2 regions of the Streptomyces sp. GMY02 genome follow, and region 1 is predicted to be linked to the other one. Evidence: riboswitches for the same ligand, from Rfam matches in the RefSeq annotation. Region 1 holds a riboswitch; the other holds the start of a gene.

Evidence for each region. Region 1 has a riboswitch for cobalamin ahead of KQY30_RS28070 (cobalamin biosynthesis protein). Riboswitches for the same ligand answer to the same signal wherever they lie in the genome.
Region 2: another riboswitch for cobalamin. It lies ahead of KQY30_RS14580 (CbtB-domain containing protein); the one in region 1 lies ahead of KQY30_RS28070 (cobalamin biosynthesis protein).

The regions. Positions count from the first base shown of each region.
Region 1 covers NZ_CP077658.1:6,583,891-6,588,097, reverse strand. The annotation lists gene KQY30_RS28085 (class II aldolase/adducin family protein) at 1-18, opposite strand, end outside; gene KQY30_RS28080 (inorganic phosphate transporter) at 199-1,428, shown strand; gene KQY30_RS28075 (hypothetical protein) at 1,472-1,708, shown strand; cobalamin riboswitch at 1,829-1,971, shown strand; gene KQY30_RS28070 (cobalamin biosynthesis protein) at 2,004-3,098, shown strand; gene KQY30_RS28065 (cobyric acid synthase) at 3,095-4,207, shown strand, end outside.
Region 2 covers NZ_CP077658.1:3,464,730-3,468,936, reverse strand. The annotation lists gene KQY30_RS14595 (helix-turn-helix domain-containing protein) at 1-559, opposite strand, end outside; gene KQY30_RS14590 (TIGR03086 family metal-binding protein) at 645-1,214, shown strand; gene KQY30_RS14585 (histidine phosphatase family protein) at 1,363-2,127, opposite strand; cobalamin riboswitch at 2,296-2,454, shown strand; gene KQY30_RS14580 (CbtB-domain containing protein) at 2,494-2,730, shown strand; gene KQY30_RS14575 (CbtA family protein) at 2,752-3,576, shown strand; gene cbiE (precorrin-6y C5,15-methyltransferase (decarboxylating) subunit CbiE) at 3,781-4,207, shown strand, end outside.

The sequences.
Region 1 (4,207 bases):
TGTCTGCTGATCGGTCATACGGCGATCCTGCCAGCAGCGCCGGGCCGGGCGCGCACCGCGCTCCGGGTCACTCGAACGGAGGCGCGCGACGCCGATCCGGGACACCACAAAGGCGCCCGGAGTTCACCTCCCGTTCACTCTGACTCCCTACGTTCACCGAGGCCACCGACCTCACACGATTGCCTGGGTATTCGGTACATGGAACACATCACACTGCTGCTCGGGATCGTGATCGTGACAGCGCTCGTGTTCGATTTCACCAACGGTTTCCATGACACCGCCAACGCGATGGCGACGACCATCTCGACGGGCGCGCTGAAACCCCGGACCGCGGTGGCCATGTCGGCCGTGCTGAATCTGGTCGGCGCGTTCCTTTCCGTGGAGGTCGCCAAAACGATCTCCGGCGGGCTCATCAACGAGAACGGCATCAGGACCGAGGTGATCTTCGCGGCGCTGGTCGGCGCCATCCTCTGGAACCTGCTCACCTGGCTGCTCGGACTGCCGTCGAGTTCGTCGCACGCGCTGTTCGGCGGACTGATCGGCGCGACCCTGATGTCGGTCGGCACCTCCGGGGTCAATGGCGGTGTCGTCGTCACCAAGGTGCTGATTCCCGCGCTGGCCGCGCCCGTCGTCGCGGGTCTGGCGGCCCTGCTCGCGACGAGGCTGACGTACCGGATCGGCCGCCGCACCGACGACCGGGCCACCGCCAAGGGCTTTCGCGCCGGGCAGATCGCCTCGGCCGGACTGGTCTCCCTCGCCCATGGCACCAACGACGCGCAGAAGACCATGGGGGTCATCACGCTGGCGCTGGTCACCGGCGGTGTTCTCGCACCCGGTGCCAATCCGCCGCTGTGGGTGATCGTCTCGGCCGGTACGGCGATCGCGCTCGGTACGTACCTCGGGGGCTGGCGCATCATCCGCACCATGGGCACCGGCCTCACCGATCTCCGGCCGCAGCAGGGTTTCGCCGCCCAGACCAGTGCCGCGACCGTCATCCTGGCCTCCTCCCATCTGGGCTTCTCGCTCTCCACCACGCAGTCCTGCTCGGGCGCGGTGATGGGCGCGGGGCTCGGGCGCCGGGGCGGTACGGTCCGCTGGTCCACCGCGGGCCGGATGTTCGCCGCCTGGGGGCTGACGCTGCCCGCCGCCGGACTGGTGGCCGCAGGCGCGGAGTTCCTGACGAGGCAGGGCAGTTGGGGTGTCTCGGTCGTCGCCGCACTGCTGGTCGTGCTCTCCGGCGCGATCTGGCTCGCCGCACGCCGACGCCCGGTCGACCACACCAATGTCAACGAGACCGCGACCGGTGAGCCGGGTGGCAGGACCGCCCCCGCCGTCACCCCCTCCCCCGCGGCCACGGGGGATCTGTCGACCACCATCCCGGCGCCTCCGGGCGGCACGGGCGAACCGGCGCGCACCGCCCGGGTCTGAGCAGCGCCACGGCGCGGGAAAGAAAAGAAAAAGAGGGATGGGCATGAAGATCGACTGGGCGGCGCTCGGCTCCGTCTTCGGGGTCAGTCTGGCGGCGACCGTCGGGCTCGTGGGGCTGTTCACCCTGGGCGTGGTCGGACTGGCCAAGCACGAGTCCGCCACCGCCACCGCCGGGCACGGCGGGGCGGGTACGGCGGGTCTGGCGCGGGCGGGCGCGTATGCCTGCTTCGCGCTCTGTGTGGCCGCTGTGGCGTACGGGATCCGGCTGATCGTGGCCTGAACCGTCGTCCGGTCCGCTCGGGGTCGGCTCGGCGTCTGCTCCGGGTGCGTTCCCCGCCGGACCGCGGCCAGTGTGGGGCTTCGCACACTGTCCCGTCGCAGGTCAAGGATGAGTTGACGGGTGTTTGCGCAGCGTGGTGGACTTCCGGGGCCATTTACGACGGCAGAAGAGGAAGCCGGTGCGAATCCGGCGCGGTCCCGCCACTGTCACTGGGAGCCCTGTCCCAGGAGCCAGGAACTCTCGCCGCCGCACCACGTCGAGCCGGGGCGCGGACCCTGAGTGAGGACAAGTCGCCATGCCTGGCAGCGGTTCGTCCGCCATGCGCGGTGGCGGTTCGGCCGCCGAGCGGGTCTTCGCGTACGGCGCCACCGCCGGCCTGCTGGGCGACCGGCTGTTCGCCGATCCGCGCCGGGGTCATCCGGTGGCCGCGTTCGGCCGGGCGGCGGGGGCGGTCGAGCGGGTGCTGTGGCACAACCACCGTGGCTGGGGCGCGCTGCACACGCTGGTGTGCGCCGGAGGCGCCGTCGGCCTCGCTCTGCTCGCCGCCCGGGCCGCTGAAGGCACGGGCGGCGCGAGGGCAGGCCGTACCGCGTCCGTCGCGCTGACCGCCGTGGCCACCTGGTCCGTGGTCGGAGGTACATCCCTGGGCCGGGAGGCGCGTGCCATCGGCGCGGCGCTCGACGCCGGGGACATCGAGCTGGCGAGGGAGCGGCTGCCGCACCTGTGCGGGCGCGATCCGCAGAGCCTGAGCGGTCCTGAGCTGGCCCGCGCCGTCGTGGAGTCCGTCGCCGAGAACACCTCGGACGCCGTCGTGGGCGCGCTGCTGTGGGGCGCGGTCGCGGGGGTGCCGGGGCTCGTGGGGTTCCGCGCCGTGAACACCCTGGACGCGATGGTGGGTCACAAGTCGGCCGTGTATGGCCGGTTCGGGTGGGCGTCGGCCCGGCTCGACGATCTGGCCGGCTGGCCCGGGGCCCGGCTGACCGCCGCGCTGGCCGTCCTGGCCGGTGACGATCCGCGCGGGGCACTGCGGGCGGTGTGGCGGGACGCTCGGAAGCATCCGAGCCCCAACGCGGGCCCGGTGGAGGCGTCGTTCGCCGGCGCACTGGGCGTACGGCTCAGCGGGACGCTGGCGTACGGCGGGCGGGTGGAGCACCGGCCCGTACTGAACGGCGACGGGCGGCCGGTGAGGACGACCGACATCGAGCGGGCGGTACGGCTGTCGCGCCGGGTGAGCGGGCTGGCCCTCGCGGCCTGTGTCGCGGGCCGGTTCGCGTACGGGGCGATACGCCGTACGGCCTCGGCCTCGGCCTCAGCTTCGGCCTCCGCTTCCGCACACGGCGCGGCGGACCGTACGGCCATCAACTCGACGGACCGATGGGGGCGTGGATGAGCCGGGGCGGGCGCGGCGGTGGGCTGCTGGTGGCCGGGACCACCTCCGACGCGGGCAAGAGCGTCGTCACGGCGGGGATCTGCCGGTGGCTGGTACGCCGAGGGGTGAAGGTCGCGCCCTTCAAGGGGCAGAACATGTCGCTCAATTCGTTCGTGACGCGCGAGGGCGCGGAAATCGGGCGGGCGCAGGCGATGCAGGCGCAGGCGGCCCGGGTGGAGCCGACCGCGCTGATGAATCCCGTGCTGCTCAAGCCCGGTGGAGACCGCAGCAGTCAAGTGGTGCTGATGGGGCGGCCGGTGGGCGAGCTGAGCGCCAAGGGCTTCTTCGGCACAGTCGGAACGGACGGGACAAACGGGATTGACACAGACAGGGCGGATGGCGAAGCGCCGTCGGGAAGGGCCCTGCGCGGCGGGCGTCAAGAAGCCCTGCTCGGGACCGTCCTGGAGTGCCTGGAGGAGCTGCGCGCCACGCATGACGCGGTGATCTGCGAGGGCGCGGGCAGCCCCGCCGAGATCAATCTGCGCCGTACGGACATCGTGAACATGGGCATCGCACGGGCCGCGCGGCTGCCCGTGATGGTGGTCGGCGACATCGACCGGGGCGGGGTCTTCGCCTCCTTCTTCGGTACGACCGCGCTGCTGAGCCCCGAGGACCAGGCGCTGGTCGCGGGGTATCTGGTGAACAAGTTCCGGGGTGATGTGTCGCTGCTGGAACCGGGCCTCGAGATGCTCCGCGGGCTGACCGGACGCACCACGCTGGGGGTGCTCCCCTGGCGGCACGGCCTCGGTATCGACGAGGAGGACGGGCTGCGGGTGTCCCGGAACGGTGCCGCCGTGCGCGGGGCACCGGCGGCGCCCCCGCACGGCGAGGAGGTGCTCCGGGTCGCGGTCTGCGCCGTGCCGCTGATGTCCAACTTCACCGATGTGGACGCGCTGGCGGCGGAACCAGGGGTCGTGGTGCGGTTCGTCGACCGGCCCGAGGAGCTGGTGGACGCGGACCTCGTGGTGGTGCCCGGCACCCGCGGCACCGTGCGGGCGCTGGCCTGGCTGCGGGAGCGCGGGCTCGCCGACGCCCTGGCGCGGCGGGCCGCCGAGGGGCGCCCCGTGCTG
Region 2 (4,207 bases), 3.1 Mb from region 1:
CCATGGCCTGGTCGGCCTGCGGATCCGGGCGCGGCCCGATGCCCAGGAGATACGTGTCGAGCGCGGCCACCCGGGCGTCCTCCCCGGCCCCACAGGCCCCGGCAGCCTCTCCGGTCCCACCGGCCTCATCGTCGCCGAGCACCGTCTCGATGTCCGCGTCCGTCGCCGGCATGACCTCGCCGAGCGGCACCCGCCGCCCTGTCCACTCCGATACGGGCCACCGTGGCGCGAACGGCCGGAAGCCGCCCGGCCTGAACTGCACCCCGCACACCCGGCCCCGCCCCTCCAGCCGCTGGCTGAACAGTTCCAGGCCGATGCCCGCCACCTCCGCGAAGGACGAGCCGCCGGGCCCGTACCCGAACCGCTGGAAGACCACGTTGACCGAGGGGTGCGGTACCACCTGCGAGACATACGGCTGGTCCAGATCCCAGTCGATCAGCCAGTAGTGCTCCAGATACGGCCGCAGGGACGGCGCCGGTGCGCGGCGCCGGAACCGTACGCGCGCGAAAAGCCCCGGGGCGTCGACGATGCCCCGGGTGTCGCGCCGCGGACCTGCCATGGCCGGATCCTATGCCGCGTTTGTCCGCCGTGACCTGTCGTGTTTGTTCAAGACGGCGGGCGGCGGCGATTCGTACGGTCGGGCCATGAGCGACAAGATCAGCAACATGTTGGAGGCGGCGGCCGACCGTACCGTCACCGTCGTCCGTGGCATCACCGATGAGCAGCTCGGCGCGCCGACGCCGTGCAGTGAGTACGACGTACGCGCGCTGGCGGCCCATCTCTTCCAGGTCGTCGTGAACTTCCAGGCGCTCGCGGCCAAGAAGGACGCCGATTTCACGGTCCCGCCCGAGCCGTTGGAGGGGGCGTGGCGCGAGCGGTTCGCGGAGGAGACCGTACGGCTCGTCGAGGCGTGGGCCGTGCCGGGCGCGGACGAGGGCACCACGGGGGCCATGGGGTTGCCGGCCAGGACGGTCGGCGCGATGGTGCTCGGCGATCTGACGGTGCACGGATGGGACCTGGCGCGGGCGACGGGGCAGCCGTACGAGCCGGCCGGGGTGCTTCTGGACGTGGTCGGGGAGGAGTTCAGGGCTCTGGCGCCGATGGGACGGGAGATGGGGATGTTCGGGGAACCGGTGCCGGTCGCGGAGGACGCGGGTCCGTTCGAGGTACTGCTCGCCGAGACGGGCCGCGACCCGGGCTGGACGCGACGCTAGGGAGTGTCTTGCCGATCTTGCCGATCTCGCTGATCTGGCCCGGGCTCGCGGGGCTCGCGTGGCCCGGCACGCACGCTCGCGGCGCTGTCCGGCGGGGTGCGCTGGGCGGCCGGCGCGTGCCGGAACCCGTGGCGCGCAGGGGGTGGCCTCAGGGGGTGGCAGTGTGCAGGGGGCGGCCGCCGAGGAGATTCCACCGGCCGCCGCGCCCGCTGAGTTCGACGGCGGACAGCGGCTGTATGTCGATCCGCCAGAACGACCCGGGACCCGCGCCGAGGGCGTGGACCGCGGCGGCGCGGATGACGTCCGGCTCGGCCACGGCGATGACGCGCCCGCCGGCGACCGTTTCGGAACCGAGGGTGTCCAGCCAGTCGGCGACGCGGGTGTGGAAGGTCCGCAGGGACTCCCCGCCGTGCGGCGCGACGGCCGGGTCGGAGAGCCACGCGGCCACCGACTCCGGTTCCGCGGCGGCCACTTCGTCGAGTGTCCGGCCCTGCCAGCGGCCCATCGCGCAGGGCGCGAGGTCCGGCAGTGGCTTGGCGTCCAGACCGAGGACCTCGGCGGTACGGCGGCAGCGCGCCGAGGGGGAGACGTACAGGGCGGCGGTACGGGGGAAGCTCTCCCGTACCGCTTCCGCCTGCCGGAGCCCCAGCGGGTCGAGAGCGTCCAGCACGTCGGTCGCGATTCCGGAGGTGCCGGTCCCGGTCCTGGAGCTGTCGGTCCCGGTCGTGTCGCTACGGGAGGTCGCGGTTCCGGACGCCGCGCTCCCGGACGCCGCGGTTCCGGAGGTCACAGTCCCGGACGTCGCGGTCCCGGACGCCGCGATGTCGGCCTCGACGTCCTCGACGGTGGCGAAACGCGCCTCGCGCAGTGCTGTGCTGATGGCCGGTGAGATGAACATCACCCGGGTCGTCATACGGCTCTCCTCGCTCCAGGGCTGCCGGGCCCGCACTCCAGGCCTGCCGGGCCCGCCAGTTGGGCCGGGCTCCCCGTCGGGCCGGTTTCCGGGCCGGTCCCCGGGCGGGTTACTCCGGGCACGTCGCCGGTCGGGGCCGCGCCGAGGGCCTCTTGGCCGGTCTGCCGGATCGCGGTACCTTCACGTCGGTATATACGACGGCAAGACGGAAGTCCGGTGAGAGTCCGGCACGGTCGCGCCACTGTATGCCGGGTGCCGGCCGCCGCGTAACAGCGCGCAGGCGGTACGGAGCCCGGTGAGTCAGACCCGACGGCCGTCGTTCGAGCTCCACTGAATGGGACGCGAGTTCCCCAAGGAGGTTCCGTCATGGCTGAGTCCATCGCGCCGCCGGTCGTTCCGTCCGTCGCCACCGGCGCCACCCACCCGGTGACACCGCTTCCACTGCGCGCGGTGCTGCCGTGGGCCGTGTTCGTGGGCACCCTGATGCTGGTCCTGCTCTACTTCGTCGGCGCCGAACAGGGCGCCACCTCGGTGTTCTCGGGAGCGGAAGTGCACGAATGGGTGCACGACGGCCGTCATCTGCTCGGTTTCCCCTGCCACTGACCGCTGACGGAGATCACGCACATGCATGCCTCCACCGTCAGAACTCTCCTGGTCCGCGGCATGATCGCGGGCGTGCTGGCCGGACTCTTCGCGTTCGCGCTGGCGTATGTGGCCGGTGAGCCCTCCGTACGGGACTCCATCGCGCTGGAGGAGACACAGTCCGCACCGGCGGCGAACGAGCACGCCGGGCACACCGCGGCGGCAGCGGAGCAAGAGGGAGAGGAAGAGGAAGAGGAACTGGTCAGCAGGCCGGTCCAGTCGACGTTCGGGCTGGCCACCGGTGTCCTGGTGTACGGAGTGGCCCTGGGCGGCATCGCCTCGCTGGTCTTCTCCGTCTGTCTGGGCAGGATCGGCCGGTTCGGGCCGAGGGCGACCGCGGCACTGATCGCGGGCGCGGCCTTCACCACGGTCTATCTGGTGCCGTTCCTGAAGTATCCGGCGACCCCGCCCGCGGTGGGCAACCCGGACACCATCGGCAAGCGCACCACGCTCTTCTTCCTGATGATCGTGCTCAGCGTGCTGCTGGCCGTCATCGCCGTCATCGCGGGCCGGAGGCTCGCTCCGCGGCTGGGCAACTGGAACGCGTCCGTCGTCGCCGGAGCCGGATATGTGGCCGCCGTGGCGGTCGCCTGTCTTGTCCTGCCCGCCAACTCCGATGCCGTACGGGAAACCTTCCCGGCGGCTCTCCTCTGGGAATTCCGCCTGGCCTCGCTGGGCGTGCAGGCGCTGCTGTGGACGGCCTTCGGGCTGATCTTCGGGGCGATGGCGGAGCGGGTGCTCATGCCGCGTGCCGCGCGGGCCGCCTCGGGCGCGGAAGCGGGCTTGAGCGGATCCGTACGGCCCTGACCTGACGGGCGCGGCGGGCGCGGGGGACGGCGGGAACATGCTGGAGAAGTACGGGCAGTGAAATACGGACAGTAGAGTGCAAGGTCGGTCTTTTTCCAGCATGTTCCAGCTCAGAGGTGTTTCCCGGTGAGCGCACCACCCCCTGCCTCCGCCTTGCCCCCGGTGAGCGCACCGTCCTTCACCTCCGCCTCGCCTCCGCCCTCGGTGACCGTCCCGCCCCCGGTGACCGTCGTCGGGATCGGTGCCGACGGCTGGGCCGGGCTTTCCGCGCCCGGGCGGGACGCGCTGCGTGCGGCCGGGGTGATCGTGGGCGGCGCCCGGCAGTTGGAGCTGCTGCCGCGCGACGAGTGCGCGGGGGAACGCGTGGTGTGGCCCTCGCCGCTGCGGCCCGCCGTACCCGGGGTGCTCGCGGCCCATGCCGGGCAGCGGCTGTGCGTACTGGCCAGCGGGGACCCGATGTTCTACGGGATCGGGCGCACGCTCATGGAAGTTGTGGGGGCGGACGCGGGGACCGGGACGCTGCGCGTACTGCCGCATCCGTCGTCCGTCTCGTACGCCTGCGCCCGGCTCGGCTGGCCGGTGGAAGAGACGGAGGTCGTCACCCTGGTCGGTCGGCCCGTCGAGCGGCTCG